Regions from separate parts of the Dorea ammoniilytica genome, predicted to be linked through region 2. Evidence: a T-box and tRNA genes for the amino acid it is inferred to sense, from the RefSeq annotation. Region 2 holds a T-box; the other holds one or more tRNA genes.
The links. A T-box is a leader RNA that pairs with one kind of tRNA and senses whether it is charged. The one in region 2 lies ahead of OCV65_RS04420 (valine--tRNA ligase), so its partner is inferred to be a tRNA-Val.

Region 1 (10,366 bases), on a different contig from region 2:
GGCAGACAGTCTGAATATGACGATGGATAATATTATGGATGTGACAGACCAGATGATGGCATATCTGATCGGAAAGAAGGCAGAACTTTCAGTAATTACAGATGTAGATGGTGAAACACAGGATTTCTTCAATGAACAGGACAGGTTTCATATGGGAGAAGTAAAGGATCTGTTTCTTGGAGGACTTAAGATACGTAATATTATGCTGGTGGCAGTACTGCTGATCTTGATACTGCTGGCGGCACGGAAAGCAGATCTGATAAAGCTGCTTCCAAGGGCGTATTTTGTGACACTTGGCATTACTGGTGTGATAACAATAGTGTTAGGAGTACTGTTTGCTTCAGATTTTGATAAATATTTTCGCATTTTTCATGAGATATTTTTTGATAATGATCAATGGATGTTTGATCCGGCGACAGACTATATGATCCGTATGCTTCCGGAGGGATTTTTTTATGATTTCGTATTTCGGATCGGAGGATTTTTTGTAGGAAGTCTGGCAGTATTAGGGGTTGTATCTGCAGTTTGCATCTTCATCGAGAAACGTAAAAAGAAAAATTAAGTGATTAGATAGACTTATAAAAGAGTTAAGTTATATTAATTTCATTAATAACATCAGGCGTGGTATGATAAGACATAGATAAGAAGGCGTCCGGCCTTACAGCAGCATTTAGTAGAGAAGAACCATATGGAGGAAGTTTTATGAGTAATGTAAAACGGGTGTTTGTTGAGAAAAAGGGAGAATACGCAGTTCAGGCAAAGGGTCTGTTACATGAGATTAAGGGCTATCTTGGAATTAAGGATGTAGAAAGTGTAAGAGTCCTGATTCGCTATGACGTAGAGAACCTGTCTGATGAGACGTTTGAGAAGGCATGCAGAGGTATTTTTGCTGAGATGCCGGTAGATATTTTATGGAAAGAGAGCGTTCCGGTCATGCAGGGAGACAGTGTGTTTTCTGTAGAGTTCCTTCCGGGACAGTTTGACCAGAGAGCTGATTCGGCAGAGCAGTGTGTGCAGTTTATTAAGGAGGATGAGAAGCCGGTTATCCGTACAGCTACGACTTATATTATTCATGGAAAAGGCGATAACTGTATTTCAGCAGAAGAGTTAGAGGCAATCAAGAATCATTGCATTAATCCGGTAGATTCCAGAGAAGCAGAAGAAGAAAAGCCGGAGACGTTGATCACAAAGTTTGATGAGCCGGAGGATGTAAAGGTATTTGATGGATTCCAGACGATGGATGAAGAACATCTGAAAGCATTATATGATTCGCTGGGACTAGCAATGACATTCCGTGACTTCTGCCATATTCAGAATTATTTTGCAGGAGAAGAACACAGAGATCCGACTATGACAGAGATCCGGGTACTGGATACATACTGGTCAGATCACTGTCGTCATACAACATTCTCTACAGAATTGAAGGATGTAACTTTTGGTGATGGTGATTACAGAGAGCCGATTGAAGGTGCATATAAGCAGTATCTTGCTGATCACAGCGAGATCTTTAAGGGAAGAGAAGATAAGTTTGTCTGCCTGATGGATCTTGCACTGATGGCGATGAGAAAGTTGAAAAAAGAAGGTAAGTTACAGGATCAGGAAGAGTCTGACGAGATCAATGCCTGCAGCATTGTAGTACCTGTAACTGTTGATGGTGTAGAAGAAGAGTGGCTGGTGAATTTCAAGAATGAGACGCACAACCATCCGACAGAGATCGAGCCATTTGGTGGTGCTGCTACCTGTCTGGGAGGTGCGATCCGTGATCCATTGTCAGGACGTACCTATGTATATCAGGCTATGCGTGTGACTGGTGCAGCAGATCCGACAGTATCTGTAAAAGAGACAATTAAGGGTAAGCTTCCGCAGAAGAAACTGGTACGTGAAGCAGCTCATGGATATAGCTCATACGGTAACCAGATCGGACTGGCAACCGGAGCAGTAAAAGAGATTTATCATCCGAATTATGTGGCTAAACGTATGGAAATCGGAGCAGTTATGGGAGCAGCACCGAGACGTGCGGTTATCCGTGAGACTTCAGATCCGGGAGATATCATCATTCTTCTTGGTGGACGTACCGGGCGTGACGGCTGTGGTGGAGCTACCGGTTCTTCTAAGGTACACACAGAAGAGTCTATCGAGACCTGCGGTGCTGAGGTACAGAAAGGTAATGCACCTACAGAGCGTAAGATTCAGAGACTGTTCCGCAGAGAAGAGGTCAGCAGTCTGATTAAAAAATGTAATGACTTTGGAGCAGGCGGTGTGTCTGTAGCAATCGGTGAACTTGCAGACGGTCTGCAGATTGATCTGGACAAGGTGCCTAAGAAATACGCAGGACTTGATGGTACTGAAATTGCAATTTCCGAATCTCAGGAGCGTATGGCAGTTGTCGTAGATCCAAAAGATGTAGATGAATTTATGGGATATGCCAGCGAAGAGAATCTGGAAGCTACTAAGGTGGCGGTTGTAACAGAAGATCCAAGACTGGTGCTTAATTGGAGAGGCAAGGATATCGTGAATCTGTCCCGTGCATTTCTGGATACCAACGGAGCACATCAGGAGACTACAGTAGCAGTCGATATTCCGAACCGTGCAGATACGATTCTCACAGATGAAGTGGAAGTGACAGATGTAAAGGAGAAATGGCTGGAGACATTAAAAGACCTAAACGTATGTTCACAGAAGGGTCTGGTAGAGATGTTCGACGGTTCCATTGGTTCTGGTTCTGTATTCATGCCTCATGGCGGCAAATATCAGCTGACAGAGACACAGGCAATGGTCGCGAAGCTTCCAGTATTGAAGGGCGACTGTGATACTGTAACGATGATGAGCTATGGATTTGATCCATATCTGTCAAGCTGGAGCCCATTCCATGGTGCGATCTATGCAGTGACAGAGTCTGTAGCTAAGATCGTGGCAGCAGGTGGAGATTATAAGAAGATTCGTTTTACTTTCCAGGAGTACTTCCGTCGTATGACAGAAGACCCGCATAGATGGAGTCAGCCGTTTGCAGCACTGCTTGGCGCATATGATGCACAGCTTGGATTTGGACTTCCGTCTATCGGTGGTAAGGACAGTATGTCAGGTACATTTGAAGATATTGATGTACCGCCGACCCTGGTATCATTTGCAGTAGATGTGGCAAAAGAAAAAGATATTATCACTCCGGAACTTAAGAAAGCAGGAAGCAAGCTGATCTGGATCAAGACTCCAAAGGCAGAGTATGATCTTCCGGATTATGAGAAACTGATGGCAGTTTATGAGAAGTTCTCAGAGGCAGTGCATACAGGTAAGGTATTATCTGCATATGTATTGGATTGTCACGGTGTAGTTCCGGCAGTTAGCAAGATGGCATTTGGTAATAGCATGGGTGTGAAGCTGTCTGACGAGATTCCGGCAGGTCAGTTATTTGCACCGGCATTTACAGATATCGTGGCTGAGGTGGAAGCTGATAAGATTGATGAACTTGGATTTGAATATGTTGAGATCGGTGAAGTGACTGCAGAACCGAACTTTGTATATGGTAATACCGTAATCACAATTAAAGAAGCAGTAGACGCATGGAAAGAGACTCTGGAAAGAGTATTTAAGACCGTATCCGGAGAAGAGACAGGAAGTGCAGTTCCGGAAGTGGGAGAAGAGAAGTCTGCTGATGGCAAACTTGGAGAAGATGGGCTGTTCCGTGCATCTAAGGTATATGTATGCGAGCATAAGATCGCACAGCCGACAGTATTCATCCCGGTATTCCCTGGAACCAACTGCGAATATGACAGTGCCAAGGCATTTGAGCGTGCCGGAGCAAAGGTGATCACCAAGGTATTCCGCAATATGGATGCGTCAGATATCCGTGATTCGGTAGAAGTATTTGAAAAAGCAATCAGTCAGTCGCAGATCATCATGTTCCCGGGCGGATTCAGTGCAGGTGATGAGCCAGATGGATCAGCCAAATTCTTTGCAACTGCATTCCAGAACGCAAAGCTGAAAGAGGCAGTGCAGAAGCTTTTGAATGAGAGAGATGGTTTGGCACTTGGTATCTGTAATGGATTCCAGGCACTGATCAAGCTTGGTCTTGTACCAAACGGAGATATCGTAGGACAGGATGAGAATGCACCGACACTGACATACAATACAATTGGACGCCATATTTCCAAGATGATATATACCAAAGTGGTTACCAACAAATCTCCATGGCTTCAGAAAGCAGAACTTGGCGGAGTATATACCAATCCTGCATCTCATGGAGAGGGACGTTTTGTCGCTAACAAGGAATGGCTTGCAAAACTCTTTGCAAATGGACAGGTAGCAACCCAGTATTGTGACCCGGAGGGCAATATTACCATGGATGAAGAGTGGAATGTCAATGGATCTTACTGCGCGATCGAGGGAATCACAAGCCCGGACGGAAGAGTGCTTGGTAAGATGGCACATTCCGAGAGACGAGGACGTTCTGTAGCAATTAATATCTATGGTGAGCAGGATATGAAAGTATTTGAATCAGGTGTAGAGTATTTTAAATAAGTTGATCGAAACGTGTGGCAGCCCTCCGGGAAGTATATCCCGGAGGGCTGTCTGTGCGTTGATGCAAAAAATGTGGCAGATTCGAAAATAAAGCATTTATAGTTTATAGATGGTATGCGAGAATAAAAAGTATAAAATAGGGACAAAAGAATTGATTATTTTTGTCTTTTTTGCAGGAAAACGGAGATTGGATTGCAAAAAAAACAAAAAACAGCAAAAAAACCTCTTGTTTTTTGATGGTTCGTAATATAATATGATATGAGAAAAATATATGCAATTAGGAGGACAAAAGAATGTCATACGTTGATGAGGTTATTGCAAAAGTTGTTGAAAAGAACCCGGCACAGCCAGAGTTCCATCAGGCAGTAAAAGAAGTGTTGGAGTCACTGAAACCAATCGTTGATGCTAACGAAGAGAAATATCGTAAAGAGGCTCTTCTCGAAAGACTTGTTGAGCCAGAGAGACAGATTCTGTTCCGTGTACCTTGGGTAGATGATAACGGACAGGTTCAGGTCAACAAGGGATTCCGTGTACAGTTTAACAGTGCAATTGGTCCATACAAGGGAGGAATCAGACTTCATCCATCAGTAAACATCGGCATTATCAAGTTCCTTGGATTCGAGCAGATTTTCAAGAACTCCCTGACAGGACTTCCAATCGGCGGAGGTAAAGGTGGTTCGGATTTCGATCCTAAGGGCAAATCTGACAGAGAGATTATGGCATTCTGCCAGAGCTTCATGACAGAGCTTTGCAAGCATATTGGAGCTGATACAGACGTACCTGCAGGAGATATCGGAACAGGTGCAAGAGAGATCGGATATATGTTCGGACAGTACAAGAGAATCCGTAACGTATACGAAGGAGTTCTGACAGGAAAAGGACTTACATACGGTGGTTCACTTGCAAGAACAGAAGCTACAGGATACGGACTTCTGTATCTGACAGAAGAACTTCTGAAAGTTAATGGTGATGATATTGCAGGCAAGACGGTTGTTGTATCTGGTGCTGGTAATGTAGCTACATACGCTATTGAAAAGGCACAGCAGCTTGGTGCTAAGGTTGTTACATGTAGCGATTCTACAGGTTGGGTATATGATCCGGACGGAATTGATGTGGCAGCACTGAAAGAGATCAAAGAAGTAAAACGTGCAAGACTGACAGAATATAAGAATTACCGTCCGAATTCAGAATATCATGAAGGACGTGGTGTATGGTCTGTTAAGTGTGATGTCGCACTCCCATGTGCTACACAGAACGAACTTCACATTGAAGATGCTAAACAGCTTGTTGCTAACGGATGCAAGATGGTTGCAGAAGGTGCTAACATGCCTACTACAATGGAAGCTACAGAGTACCTGCAGGAGAACGGAGTTATTTTCGCACCTGGTAAAGCAGCTAATGCCGGCGGTGTCGCAACATCTGCACTGGAAATGTCTCAGAACAGCGAGCGTTTGAGCTGGACATTCGAAGAAGTAGATGCTAAGCTTCAGGGAATCATGGTAAATATCTGCCACAACATGGTAGATGCTGCTGAGAGATACGGACACAAGGGCAACTACGTAGTAGGTGCTAACATTGCCGGATTTGAGAAAGTAGCAAATGCAATGCTGGCTCAGGGAATCTGCTAATTTCGACTTAGAATCACAGATTGCAATCTGATATAGAATGATGGGATGCCATAACATATAATGTGTTGTGGCATCCTTTTTCATTTTATGCTATAGTTAATTCAAGATTTTAGGATACATGAATGAGTAAAAGGAGGCTTTTATGAAGGTATTAGTATGTAATGCGGGAAGTACCTCGCTGAAGTTTAAATTATTTGATATGCCGGAAGAGCGTGTGCTTGCAACAGGCAAGATTGAACGTGTGGGAAGTGAGGATAATGCAATCTTCCATTATCAGGACGCGGAAGAATATGCGGTGAAGTTAGAAAAGCAGTGCATTCCTACGTATACAGACGGCATTCAGAAGTTCCTGGACTGTCTGTTGGATCCGGAGCACAGAGTATTAAATTCTCTGGACGAGCTGGAGAGAGTAGGATTTAAGACGGTGCTGTCGAAGGATCATTATGGCGTGCATGAGCTTACGCCAGACGTGCTGCAGGGCATGGAGGATTATATGGTGATTGCTCCGGCACATAATACACCTTATCTGAGCGCAATCCGTCAGTTTCAGAAGCTGACACCGGATGCGAAGCTTGTTGGCGTGTTTGAGACGGCATTTCACAGAACCATTCCGGCAGAACGTTATATGTATGGTATTCCTTATGAGTGGTATGAGAAATACGGTATTCGCAGACTCGGCTATCACGGGGCATCCCATGAATATATCTCTGATACAGTGGCAGAAAAATACGGCTCTACAGGAAAAACCATTTCCTGTCATTTGGGTGGAAGCTGTTCTTTGTGTGCGATTGATGATGGCAGGAGTGTAGACACCAGCTTTGGAATCTCGCTGCAGGTAGGAATCAATAATTCTAACCGTTGCGGAGACATCGATCCATTTATTATTCCATTCTTACAGAAAGAAGGCATGGATCTGGATGATGTATTATACGGATTAACCAAGAACGGAGGACTGCAGGGTATCTCCGGTGTGAGCAACGATCTGCGTCTGGTAGAAGAGGCTGCGGCAGAAGGCAATGATAGGGCAAAGCTTGCTGTTGATATATTCTGTAACGATATTGTGCGTTATATTGGCATGTACTATGCAGAGCTTGGCGGACTGGATCACCTGGTGTTTACAGCAGGTATCGGCGAGCATAATGCAACTATCCGATCTAAGGTGTGTGGCAAGCTTGCACACATGGGGATCTGGATTGATGAAGAGAAGAATCAGGCGGTCGGTAACGAGGCGGCATGTATTTCTAAAGATGATTCTCCGGTGACAATAGAAGTGATTCCGGCTAATGAAGAACTGGGCGTGGCACGGAAAACATATGCCTTATAATTGCGTGAAAAGTATATAAAAAATATTTTTTTAAAAAAATTCAAAAAAGGTGTTGACATTTGCCTTAAAATAATTGTATAATAGCGAAGCAGGTTGAGGGAAACAACTTAACCTGCTGAACGAAAGGGATCTTAGCTCAGCTGGGAGAGCATCTGCCTTACAAGCAGAGGGTCACAGGTTCGAGCCCTGTAGGTCCCATTACAGCAACAAGCTGTAAGCAGTTCGATAAGAACTGAATATAGAGTATGGCGGGATAGCTCAGTTGGCTAGAGCACACGGTTCATACCCGTGGTGTCGCTGGTTCAAATCCAGTTCCCGCTACTGAAAAGAAGTTCACGAATGTGAGCTTCTTTTTTTGTGCAATAAGCCTCCGTGTAGAAAACTTTTTTTGAAAAAGCAGAATACATATGCTATCCTTTAGAAGAACCTTGCCTGCGTATACAGCAGACAGAAACTACGAAAAATATCCAGGGAGGATGATATATATGAGAATAGGTATGGGATATGATGTCCATAAATTAGTAGAAGGAAGAGACCTGATCCTTGGCGGCGTAAAGATACCGTATGAAAAAGGACTTCTTGGTCATTCAGATGCCGATGTGCTGATCCATGCGATTATGGATGCGCTGCTTGGAGCGGCGGCACTGGGGGATATCGGGAAGCATTTCCCGGATACAGACCCGGCATATAAAGGAATCTCCAGCGTGAAGCTGTTACAGCATGTAAGAGGGCTTCTGGAAGAGCATCTCTACGTAATCGGCAATATTGATGCTACGATCATTGCACAGCGCCCGAAGATGGCACCGCATATTGAGGCAATGCGGAAAAATATTGCAGAAGCACTTGGAATTGAAGTAGACCAGATCAATATTAAGGCAACAACCGAAGAAGGGCTCGGTTTCACCGGAACTGGGGAAGGGATATCCTCCCAGGCGATTGCAGCACTGGAAAACATCCGAGATTACAGCTATGCGGTAGGTACTGGTGCAGAAAGCGGATGCCAGGGATGTGGCGGATGCCCGAAAGGAGCAAAATAGATGAAAGTTAGACATTTGGAGCAGACAGAGCATGGACTTACCAGACCGTTGTATGAAGAAGTGTTCAGTGAGGACAGTAAGCGCTTCGTAGATTATTATTATACCGAGAAAACGAAAGATAATCAGATTTATGTGGCAGAAGAGGATGGAGGAATCCAGGCAATGCTGCATCTGAATCCGTATGAACTGAATGTAAATGGCATGAAAAAGAAGGCAAATTATATCGTGGCGGTTGCGACCAGAGAGTCATATCGGGGACGTGGCTTTATGAAAGCACTGCTAGAGACGGCGTTGAAGGATATGTATCGGGAAGGTGAGAGTTTTACCTATCTGATGCCGGCAGCAGAGGCAATCTACACGCCGCACGGATTTCGCACAGTGTATACACAGCAGTTAGAATACTGCCCGATCGGCGAAGCGGGGGATGTGACACTGGAAAATGGAATTACCTGTCAGGTGCGTCCGGTGGCAAATCAGGATATTCCGATGCTTGTGAATGCGGAAAATGCAGCGTTGGAAGCAGAAGGCTATCAGGTATATACGCTGAAAAGCGAAATGTATTACGAGCGGCTGATGAAAGAATATGCCAGTGAGGGCGCGAAGCTGATGCTGTATTATCTGAATGGGCATCTGGTCGGAAACTGTCCGTATGTCCCGGAGCAGGAAGAGGAAGAAGCACCGAAGATTATGATCCGTATTACGGATACAAAACGGATGTTAGCATCTGTAAGCTTGCGGGAGCTTACTGCAGTGTGCTTTCAGATTACGGATCCGATCATTGAAGAGAATAACCGTACGGTGGTAGTGACCGGTACGGAACATTCTGGCGTAATGCTGATGGACGGTAAAGAAGAGAACAGCGAGGGTACAGTGACGGTGGAAGCGCTGGGTGAATTATTGTTTGGAGTAAAGACAGTAAAAGAAATATGTCTGGAAGAAGGAGTCTCCATGTCAGATCGGATGAAGGAAGAAATGAAGAAGATTATACCATTGTCTAAGATTCGTCTGGACGAAGAGGTGTAGCAGAAAACAGAAGCGTGCGGAAATATTCTTTAGAAAATCTTTGGAAATTCCGAACGCTTCTTTTAAGAATGAATCCCTATACTAAAGGCGTAGATGAAACAGGAGGCTGAATTGGAATGAGTGGAACATATAATCATGTATTGATTGTGGAGGATGACAAGGAAATACGGGAAGGAATTAAGATATATCTAAAGAGCCAGGGTTATCAGGTATATCAGGCGACGGACGGCGTGGAAGGACTGGAAGTGATTGACCAGGAAGAGATTCATCTGGCGATCGTAGATATCATGATGCCGAGGATGGATGGAATCACCATGACAGCAAAGCTGCGGGAAAAATATGACTTTCCGGTTATCTTTCTTTCTGCCAAGTCAGAAGAAGTAGATAAGATTCTGGGACTGAACATGGGAGCCGATGACTATGTGACGAAGCCATTTACCCCAATGGAACTGCTCGCCAGGGTGAACTCTCAGCTCCGCAGGTACAGCAGATTTATGGAACGACTCGGTGCAAAAGAACAGCAGGAGCATGTGTATACGGTAGGAGGTCTGGAACTCAATGAGGACACCGTGGAAGTAACAGTGGATGGCGAATCGGTGAAAATGACTCCCATTGAGTATAAGATTTTGCTGCTGTTGATGAAGAATCCGGGAAGAGTGTTTTCAGCAGACGAGATCTATGAGCGAGTCTGGAATGAAAGAGCGATCAATACGGATACAATCATGGTCCATGTCCGCAATATCCGGGAGAAGATTGAGATCAATCCAAGAGAGCCTAAATATTTAAAGGTGGTGTGGGGAGTTGGATACAAAATTGAAAAACAGGCATAAATTATTTGT
Region 2 (10,366 bases):
ATTTTGGTAAATAGGGAGAGCCAGAGATGATTATAAGTGCTAGCAGACGGACAGATATTCCTGCCCTGTATCCGGAGTGGTTTATGAACCGACTGGTGGGAGGAGAAGTACTTGTTCCGAATCCGTACAACAGAAAAAAGGTCAGCAGGATTGAACTGTCCCCGGAGACGGTGGACTGTTTTGTGTTCTGGACGAAGAACCCTGAGCCGATGCTGCCTTATCTCAAGATGATCGATCTGCTTGGCTTCCCTTATTATTTTGAAATGACAATTACAGATTATGGCAAAGATCTGGAGCCGAATCTTCCGACTATGGAAGAGAGTATGGCTACATTTCTTTTGCTGAGCGAAAGAATAGGAAGAGATCGGGTAGACTGGAGGTTTGACCCGATTATTTTAAATGATGTTTATACGCTGCAGTATCATACAGAGAAGTTTGAGATGATGTGTGAGTGGTTGCATAAATATACAGAAAGGTGTATTATCAGCTTTGTGGATCAATACAGAGGCTGTCCATTTGTGGAACCGGAACAGGAAGAAATCGTTCGGTTGGCAGAGAAACTGGGTGCTATTGCGAAAACATATAATCTTCCTATCTATACCTGTGCGGAAGCAGTAGATCTGATCCCGTATGGCATTTATCCGGGTGCATGTATTGATAGAGAGAAGGTCGAGAGGATTGCCGGATATTCTCTGGATGTGAAAAAGGATAAGGGACAGCGGAAAGTGTGCAAGTGCGTAGAGAGCATAGATATTGGCATGTATGACACCTGCATTCATGGGTGTGGTTATTGCTATGCCACGGGAAGTCTTGATAGCGCAGTTAAGAGGCACAGTATGCATGATCCGCAGTCACCGATCATGATCGGACATCTTCATGGGGATGAGACGATCGTAGACCGGAAGATGCATCTGCAGAGGGATAATCAGATGTCACTGTTTGATTTTATGTGATGTCAGCGCGGCTTTTACGCATGGTTTCTATAGCAGAAGCAAGTACAGTAGAATCTTTATAATGGAATGAGGAAATTATGGATAATTTAATATTTAGTTTGAACGCAACAATCCCGGTATTTCTGATGATGGTACTGGGATACTTTTTTAATAAAATTGGATGGATTGATGACGGATTTGCATCTAAGATGAATAAATTCGTCTTCCGCGTACCGCTTCCGGTATTGTTGTTTGGTGACCTGGCGACGGTGGATTTCTCTGAAGTATGGGATATGCGGTTTGTGTTATTTTGCTTTGTAGTAACAGTATGCAGTATTACGATTGCAGCGGCAGTATCTTGCTTATGGTCAGATCGCTCAATCAAAGGAGAATTTATTCAGGTATCTTACCGAAGCAGTGCGGCACTTCTTGGAATCGCATTTATCCAGAATATCTATGGCACAGCAGGTATGGCACCGCTGATGATCATCGGCAGTGTGCCATTGTATAATGTAATGGCAGTTCTGGTGCTGTCACTTTTTAAACCGGGACAGCAGGGATTAGACCGTGCAATGTGGAAACGGACATTGAAAGGTATTGTAACGAATCCGATCATACTTGGCATTGTGACAGGTCTTGCGTGGTCAGCACTGCATCTGCCGATGCCGACGATTCTGAATAAAGCAGTATCCAGCGTGGGCGGTATGGCTACACCGATGGGACTGATGGCGATGGGAGCAACATTCGATTTTGGTAAGGCACTCAGCAAAGTGAAGCCGACTGTCGTGGCGGCATTTATCAAACTGGTGGGATTCTGTGCAATATTTCTGCCGGTTGCAGTACAGATGGGATTCCGTGAGGAGAAGCTGGTGGCGATTCTGGTTATGCTTGGATCTGCAACGACCGTCTCAAGCTTTGTCATGGCGAAAAATATGGGACATGAAGGAGTGTTGTCGTCCGGTGTTATCATGCTGACGACACTGTGCAGTGCATTTACTCTGACGGGATGGCTGTATATTTTGAGAAGTATGGGACTGATCTGATTTCCTATATTAAGAGTTTATGAAGATTTTTTAAACTCCTTGACAAATCGACATCCAATGGCTATCATATTCAATAGTTTAGGCTCGACTTTGATTTATTTTCATGTGCGGGCAGTTGAAAGGCCAGGATGAAGAGGAGTATGTATCGGATGCACCGACAGAGAGGATGGTTCGTTGGCTGTGAGACCGTCCGGGAAGCGAGATACAGAAGGTAGCTTCGGAGCTGGATGGCTGAACAGTATCAGTAGGCTGTCCCGGAGTCGTTCCCGTTAAAGAATAAGATGAGCGTGCAGAAGGTTTTCTGCGTCATAAAGGTGGTACCGTGATGATTAAGTCACCCTTTATTTAATACATAAAGGGTGATTTTTGTATTTTAAAATACCCTTACATGTGAAACAGTATAATGATCTATTGAAAGAGAAAAGGGAGAAAGAACATGAGTCAGAATCTTGAAACAACTTACAATCCGAAAGCGATTGAAGACAAGCTGTACAGCAAGTGGTGTGAAAAGAAGTATTTTCACGCAGAAGTAGACAGAAGCAAGAAGCCATTTACCATTGTTATGCCGCCGCCGAATATCACAGGTAAGTTGCATATGGGACATGCGCTGGATAACACGATGCAGGATATCCTGATTCGTTATAAGAGAATGCAGGGATATAATGCTTTGTGGGTACCGGGTACAGACCACGCTGCAATCTCAACTGAGGTTAAGGTTACCAATCAGCTGAAAGAAGAAGGTATCGATAAGAAGGAAATGGGACGTGAGAAGTTCCTGGAGAGAACTTGGCAGTGGAAAGAAGAGTACGGCGGAACGATCAAGGAGCAGCTTAAGAAACTTGGCGTATCCTGTGACTGGGACCGCGAGCGTTTTACCATGGACGAAGGATGCTCAAAGGCTGTTGAAGAAGTATTTATCAATCTTTATAAGAAGGGATACATTTATAAGGGATCCAGAATCATCAACTGGTGTCCGGTATGTAAGACTTCTCTGTCAGACGCAGAGGTTGAGCATGAGGAGCAGGATGGACATTTTTGGCATATCAAGTATCCGATCGTAGGAAGTGATGATTACCTTGAGATCGCTACTACCCGTCCGGAGACTATGCTTGGTGATACTGCGATCGCAGTACATCCGGATGATGAGCGCTATAAAGAGCTGGTAGGAAAGAATGTAATTCTGCCGCTGGTTAACAAAGAGATTCCGATTGTAGCAGATTACTATGTAGATAAAGAATTTGGAACAGGTGCGGTTAAGATTACACCGGCACACGACCCTAACGATTTTGAGGTCGGTAAGCGTCACAATCTGCCAGAGATCAACATCATGAATGATGATGGTACGATCAATGAAAACGGCGGTAAATACGCAGGTATGGACCGTTACGAAGCGCGTAAGGTTATGGTAAAAGAACTGGAGGAACAGGGACTTCTGGTTAAAGTGGTTCCACATTCTCATAATGTAGGTACACATGACCGCTGCCATACAACTGTTGAGCCACTGATCAAACAGCAGTGGTTCGTTAAGATGGATGAGCTTGCCAAGCCGGCGATCGAAGCGATCAAGAACGGCGACCTGAAGTTCGTACCAGAGCGTTTTGACAAGATTTATCTGCATTGGCTGGAGAACATCCGTGACTGGTGTATTTCAAGACAGATCTGGTGGGGACACCGTATTCCGGCATATTACTGTGACGAATGTGGCGAGATGGTAGTTGCTAAAGAGAAACCATCTGTATGCCCGAAATGCGGATGTACACACATGACACAGGATGAGGATACACTGGATACCTGGTTCTCATCAGCACTGTGGCCGTTCTCTACGCTGGGATGGCCGGAACAGACAGAAGATCTGGATTATTTCTATCCGACGGATGTACTGGTAACCGGATATGACATCATCTTCTTCTGGGTAATCCGTATGGTATTCTCCGGATATGCGCACACCGGCAAGTCACCATTCCACACGGTACTGATCCATGGACTGGTACGTGACTCACAGGGACGTAAGATGAGTAAATCTCTGGGCAATGGTATCGACCCGTTGGATATTATCGATCAGTATGGTACAGATGCACTTCGTATGACATTGATCACAGGTAATGCGCCTGGTAATGACATGCGTTTCTATAATGAAAGAGTAGAGGCAAGCCGTAATTTTGCCAATAAGGTATGGAATGCGTCTCGTTTCATCCTTATGAATATGGATGGAAAGAATGTAACGAAGCCGGAAGCCTCTGAACTGATGCCGGCAGATCAGTGGATTCTGTCTGCATGCAATACACTGGTGAAGGATGTTACAGAGAACCTGGATAAATTCGAACTGGGTATTGCCCTTTCTAAGGTATACGATTTCGTATGGGATGAGTTCTGTGACTGGTACATTGAGATCGCCAAGTATCGTATGTATCATGCAGAGGAAGATCCAAAGGGAGCAAATGCTGCGTTGTGGACATTGCGTGAAGTATTGAAGACCTCCCTGAAGCTGTTGCATCCATACATTCCATTTGTAACAGAAGAGATTTACAGCAAGCTGGTTCCGGAAGAGGAATCACTGATGATGTCTGCATGGCCGGTATACGATGAAGCAGCAAGCTTCCCGGAGGCTGAAGACGTACTGAACCATTATAAAGAGATTGTAAGAGGCGTACGTAATGTACGTGCAGAAATGAATGTACCGAATTCACGCAAGGCTACGATTTATGTAGTATGCGAAAATGCAAAGCTGAGCCAGGGACTTATGAGTCTGAAAGATTCAGTGAAACTGATGGCAGCAGCCAATGACTTTGTGATCCAGACAGACAAGACCGGCATTGCAGATGATGCCGTATCTATTGTAGTTCCGGATGCAACCGTATATCTTCCGATGGAAGAACTGATTGACTTTGCACAGGAGATCGAACGTCTTGCTAAAGAAGAGACAAGACTTCAGAAAGAGATCGCACGTGCAAATGGCATGCTGAACAATGAGAAGTTTGTCAGCAAGGCACCGGAAGCAAAGGTACAGGAAGAGCGTGAGAAACTGGAAAAATATCAGCAGATGCTTGCTCAGGTACAGGAGCGTCTTGCCGGACTGAAAGAAAAAATGTAAGTAAGGTGATTGAATTGAAAAAGCTTCATTTTAAGCTACATCTGAAAAAACCAAAAAAGCCGGATATTAAGGGGACAATCTATAAGATCCGGCACCTGAAAAAAGAAGACATTATTGCCTGGAGAAAGGCGAAGAAAGAGCGCAGGGAGCGAATCTTGGAAGAGCGCAGGAACAGCGCATTTGCGAAAAAGATGAAGCCGGTTTATATGTGGATGAACCGGCTGTCACTCCTGTGCCATGCACTGCTTGCATGTGTGATCAATCTGGTTATCGAAGCCATATCCAGACATTCTCTGTTTCAGGCATGGGATTATATGGTAAATTCACCACTGGTGTTCCTGTATAATGCATTCATGATATTTGCGACATTTTCAATCGTCTATCTGTTCCGACGACGGGTATTTGCCAGAATTATTGTAAGTGTATTGTGGCTGATCCTCGGTGTCTGCAACGGCTATATGCTGATCAAGCGTGTAACACCGTTTAATGCGCAGGACTTAAAGGTAGCGATGGACGCAGTTCAGTTGATCAATAACTACTTTGATCCATTTGAGCTGATTATGATCGCGGTTGGTATCGTGGCGGTTGTGGTATGGATCATATCCATGTGGCGCCGCGGCGGACAGTACACAGGTAAGCTTCGCAGATGGCTGGCAGTGATCGGTATCGGAGTCAGCTTCGGAGCATATCTGATCGTCAGCCAGATTGCACTGGATCAGCGTGTAGTATCTAACTATTTCGGAAATATTGCATTTGCTTATCAGGATTATGGTCTTCCATATTGTTTTATGGCCAGTGTGTTTAACACAGGCATTGATGAGCCGACAGGCTACAGTAAAGAGGAAATGGAGAGAATCAGCAATAACGGTGAGATTACAGTCAATGAGACCTCCCGTGCATCAGATGATCTGCCGAATATCATTTTCGTGCAGTTAGAGTCTTATTTTGATGTAGATGAGGCAGAATTTTTTACAACATCTGAGGATGCATGCCCGAATCTGCATGAGATGTATAAGAATTATTCTTCCGGATATTTCAAGGTGCCATCCGTAGGCGCCGGAACCGCGAATACCGAGTTTGAGGTTATGACCGGTATGAATATGCGTTTCTTCGGACCGGGAGAATATCCATTTAAGACTTATCTGAAAGAAAAGACTGCGGAAAGTGCGGCAACAGCACTGGGCGCATTGGGATATGGAACTCATGGATTGCATAATAACGGTGGTAACTTCTATAGCCGTGCCCGTGTATACAACAATGCCGGATATGATACATTTACCAGTAAGGAATTTATGAATATCCTGCAGACCACACCAAATGGATGGGCGAAAGATGAAGTGCTGATTCAGCACATGATGGAAGCAATGGACACTACCGAGCAGCAGGATTTCCTAATGACCATCAGCGTACAGGGACATGGTGATTATCCGGAAGAGCAAGTCATCGAAGACCCGAAGATTAAGGTTGAGGGAATCGAGAACGAGGCACTGAAGAATAAATGGGAATACTATGTGAATCAGGTCTATGAGATGGATAAGTTTGCAGGGGATCTGGTAAAAGCAGTGGAAGACCGTGGCGAACCGACAGTGATCGTATTCTATGGAGACCATCTGCCGACCATGGGACTGCAGGCAGAAGACTTAAAGAGCCGTTACCTGTACAACACCAATTACGTAATCTGGGATAACATTGGTCTGGAGCAGCAGGATAAGAACATTCCTGCATATCAGATCATGTCAGAGGTATTTGAACGTCTGGGTATCCATTCCGGAACGATCTTTAATTACCATCAGGAACGGAAAGGTACAAAGAATTATCTGTCCGACCTGGAACTCCTGCAGTACGATATTCTGTACGGCAAGCAGTATGTCTATAATGGTAATCCGCCAATCACGGAAGGACATATGCAGATGGGCGTGAAGGATGTAACATTGTCTGAGATCGTACCGCATCTGGAGACCGGATACAGTTTGTATGGTGAGAACTTTACCAAGAGCAGTAAGGTCTATGTCAATGGTGAGAAGCAGAAGAGTACATTCCTGAACAATACACGAATTGAACTGCCGGATACTTCTGATCTGCAGTATGGCGACATTATCACGGTCAGTCAGGTGGGATCAAGCAATACGGTATTCCGTACATCCAATGAGTATGTATATCAGAATGGACAGTTGATTGAAAAGCCGGATACCGGAAGCGGCATCGAAGGCAAATCATGGCTTGAGACAACGAAAGAACAAGGGGATTAACATGACGTATCAGGAAGCAGTCGATTATATAGAGGAGATTCCGAAATTTACAAAAAAACATACACTGGAACATACGCGTGAGTTTTTACGAGGACTTGGTAATCCAGAAAGGGACCAGAAGATTATCCATGTGGCGGGAACCAATGGCAAAGGATCTGTATGTGCCTATCTGCGTGCCATGCTGGAAGCAGATGGGAAGACGACAGGATTTTTTACTTCTCCTCATTTGGTGAAGATCAATGAGCGGATCTGTCTGAACGGACAGCCGGTCAGTGACGAAGAATTCCTGAGAGCATTTGAAAAAGTTAAGACAACAGTAGACGAGATGAGCGGAGCTGGCTTCGCTCATCCGTCCTATTTTGAATTCCTGTTTGGAATGGGAATGGTGGTATTTGCTGAAAAACATCCGGATTATACAATCCTTGAGACAGGACTGGGAGGAAGACTGGATGCGACCAATGCGGTGGGGAAGCCACTGATGACGGTCATTACATCGATCAGTCTCGACCATACAAAATATCTTGGCAGTACCATATCAGAGATTGCGGCAGAAAAAGCAGGGATCATCAAACAGAATGTGCCGTTAGTGTTTGACGGAAGCAGTCCGGAAGCATCAGAAGTGATTCGCAGACAGGCGGAGACAAAAGGCGCAGAATGTAGAGAAATCACGAAACATGCGTTCAAAATCCAGGAAATCACAGACAAACGTATTGCTTTTTCAAGGGTAAATGCTTATGATGATAATATCGTCTGGAGGCTTTCTAATTCTGGGATCTATCAGGCAATGAATGCTTCTGTTGCGATTGCAGCGATGGAAGGAATCAGCAGGGAACCGGTAACGAAGGAGAAGTACGGGCGATGGCAGAGAGCACTCGCAGAAGTGCACTGGGATGGCCGTATGGAAGAGATCTGTCCCGGCATTTATCTGGACGGAGCACATAATCCAGGTGCCATTACGGCATTCTGCGACAGTATACAGGCACTGGGCGAAGAGACACCATCGGTGATCTTATTTTCAGCAGTGGAAGATAAAGAATATGAATCCATGATCCGGGAGCTGTGTGAGCGGGTACCGGCAGAGACCTATGTGGTTACCGAGATCGAGGATGGACGACGAGTGCCGGCAGAGGTGCTGAAACATATATTTGAGAAATACACAGACCGTCCTGTGCTTGCAAAGCAGCAGATCGCAGACGCATGGACAAGGGCAGTCAAAAGTAAAACAGAACAAGGAAAGATGTACTGTCTGGGATCATTGTATCTGGCGGGAATGATTAAGAGGGAAATATTACAGCCTGGCAGTTAGCGAAGATAAGGAGGACATACAGATGCTTAATTTTGAAGAAGAGTTGAAGAAATTCCAACCATGTCTGGAAGTAGAAGATATTGAGGATGCAGTTTATCAGGAAGATCTTGCTGATATGACTGATCTTCTGAGAGAAGTTATCGAACAAACGAAGTAAAAGGTTATGGGGATTATATGGAGTATACACAGAAAGTAGTCTATCAGTCCAATTACTGGTACAATGACGGACTTAAGAAGGCGAAGATCCGTGATATGACGGGAGCAGTCACATCGCTGAAGAAGAGTCTGCAGTTTAACAGTGAAAATATTGCGGCAAGGAATCTCCTCGGTCTGGTCTATTACGGCAGAGGAGAAGTGGGGGAAGCACTGGTTGAATGGATCTTAAGCAAGAATCTCAGACCAAAGGATAATATTGCCAATTATTATATACAGAAGATACAGAAGAGTCCGGCGGATCTGGATACGATCAACCAGGCGATCCGTAAATACAACCAGAGTCTGGTCTACTGCGAGCAGGGCGGAGAAGATATGGCTATCATCCAGTTAAAGCAGGTAGTAGCAGCATTTCCGGGATTCCTGAGAGCATATCAGCTTCTGGCATTATTGTATCTGCACACTGAGCAGTACAGCAGGGCAAGACATGTGCTGAAGGAAGCACGCAAGTTGGATACGACCAACGAGATCACGCTCCGTTATATGCATGAGCTGACCAATGGTAAGATGCGCAAAGAAGCAGCAGAGGCAGTCAAAAAGGATGAAAAGTCACAGACCGTCACTTATAATGTGGGCAATGATACTATCATTCAGCCCGCATCAGCATTAAAGGATAATAGCGGTCGCATGACATTTATTAATATCTTGATTGGTCTGACAGTTGGTGTTGCGGTGATGTGGTTCTTAATCATGCCGGCGGTCAACAAATCGACCTCTCAGAAGACCAATAAGCAGGTGACAGCATTCAGCGACAAGATTGCAGAAGAGGAAGCACAGATCAGCGCACTGAAGACAGAACTGGAGAGTTACCGGGCGTCCAGCGAAGAGAGCGAAAATGCACAGCAGACAGCAGCGTCTACAAAGGAAAGCTACGAGATCGTGATGGAGATGTATTCACATTATCTGCAGAGCGATATGAAAGATTCTGCTATGGTAGATTCACTGAAGAATGTTAATCCAGATGCGTTGGGAACACTTGGAAAGAGCCGTTATGAGGAGATGACGGACAGCATTTATCCGAGATATGCAGATGCATTATATACCGAAGCACTACAGGCATACGAGGTGGCAAACTACAGTACTACGATCAGTGACCTTGAAGTGCTTGTCGGATTTGATGAAGGATACAGTGATGGCAAGGCCGTATATCTGCTTTATAAGGCATATGACAAGACTGGAGATACGGATAATGCAAATACCTGGAAAGACAAATTGGATAAAGATTATCCGAATGTAGATACATCAGATCTGGGAGAATCTGATTCGGAGTCGGATACATCAGGAAGCAGTAAGAAGAGTAGCTCAGATGACGCAGAAGAATAAATAGAACACAAAAGAATAAGAACAATACGAAAGAGAAGAATGGGTAATGCACCTGTTCTTCTTTTTGTGCAATAAGCCGCTATGCAGAAATCGTGCTTGCACGAATTTCTATATGGCGGCCAATGTTCATCGAGCCGACAGGCGAGATGACATTGATTGCACGTCGAGTAGGTGTTGGTTTACTCGATTATGCGCGACGAGTCAAAGTC

Region 1: it encodes a tRNA-Val, which carries the amino acid that the T-box ahead of OCV65_RS04420 (valine--tRNA ligase) is inferred to sense. The anticodon was not compared.

The regions. Positions count from the first base shown of each region.
Region 1 covers NZ_JAOQJV010000001.1:63,552-73,917, forward strand. The annotation lists gene OCV65_RS00295 (TIGR01906 family membrane protein) at 1-562, shown strand, start outside; gene OCV65_RS00300 (phosphoribosylformylglycinamidine synthase) at 703-4,515, shown strand; gene gdhA (NADP-specific glutamate dehydrogenase) at 4,809-6,143, shown strand; gene OCV65_RS00310 (acetate/propionate family kinase) at 6,286-7,467, shown strand; tRNA gene OCV65_RS00315 (tRNA-Val) at 7,593-7,665, shown strand; tRNA gene OCV65_RS00320 (tRNA-Met) at 7,715-7,788, shown strand; gene ispF (2-C-methyl-D-erythritol 2,4-cyclodiphosphate synthase) at 7,953-8,504, shown strand; gene OCV65_RS00330 (GNAT family N-acetyltransferase) at 8,505-9,527, shown strand; gene OCV65_RS00335 (response regulator transcription factor) at 9,644-10,357, shown strand; gene OCV65_RS00340 (sensor histidine kinase) at 10,329-10,366, shown strand, end outside.
Region 2 covers NZ_JAOQJV010000003.1:163,720-174,085, reverse strand. The annotation lists gene OCV65_RS04430 (DUF1848 domain-containing protein) at 27-953, shown strand; gene OCV65_RS04425 (AEC family transporter) at 1,031-1,975, shown strand; T-box leader at 2,092-2,320, shown strand; gene OCV65_RS04420 (valine--tRNA ligase) at 2,412-5,066, shown strand; gene OCV65_RS04415 (LTA synthase family protein) at 5,081-7,315, shown strand; gene OCV65_RS04410 (bifunctional folylpolyglutamate synthase/dihydrofolate synthase) at 7,317-8,621, shown strand; gene OCV65_RS04405 (hypothetical protein) at 8,644-8,778, shown strand; gene OCV65_RS04400 (hypothetical protein) at 8,796-10,157, shown strand.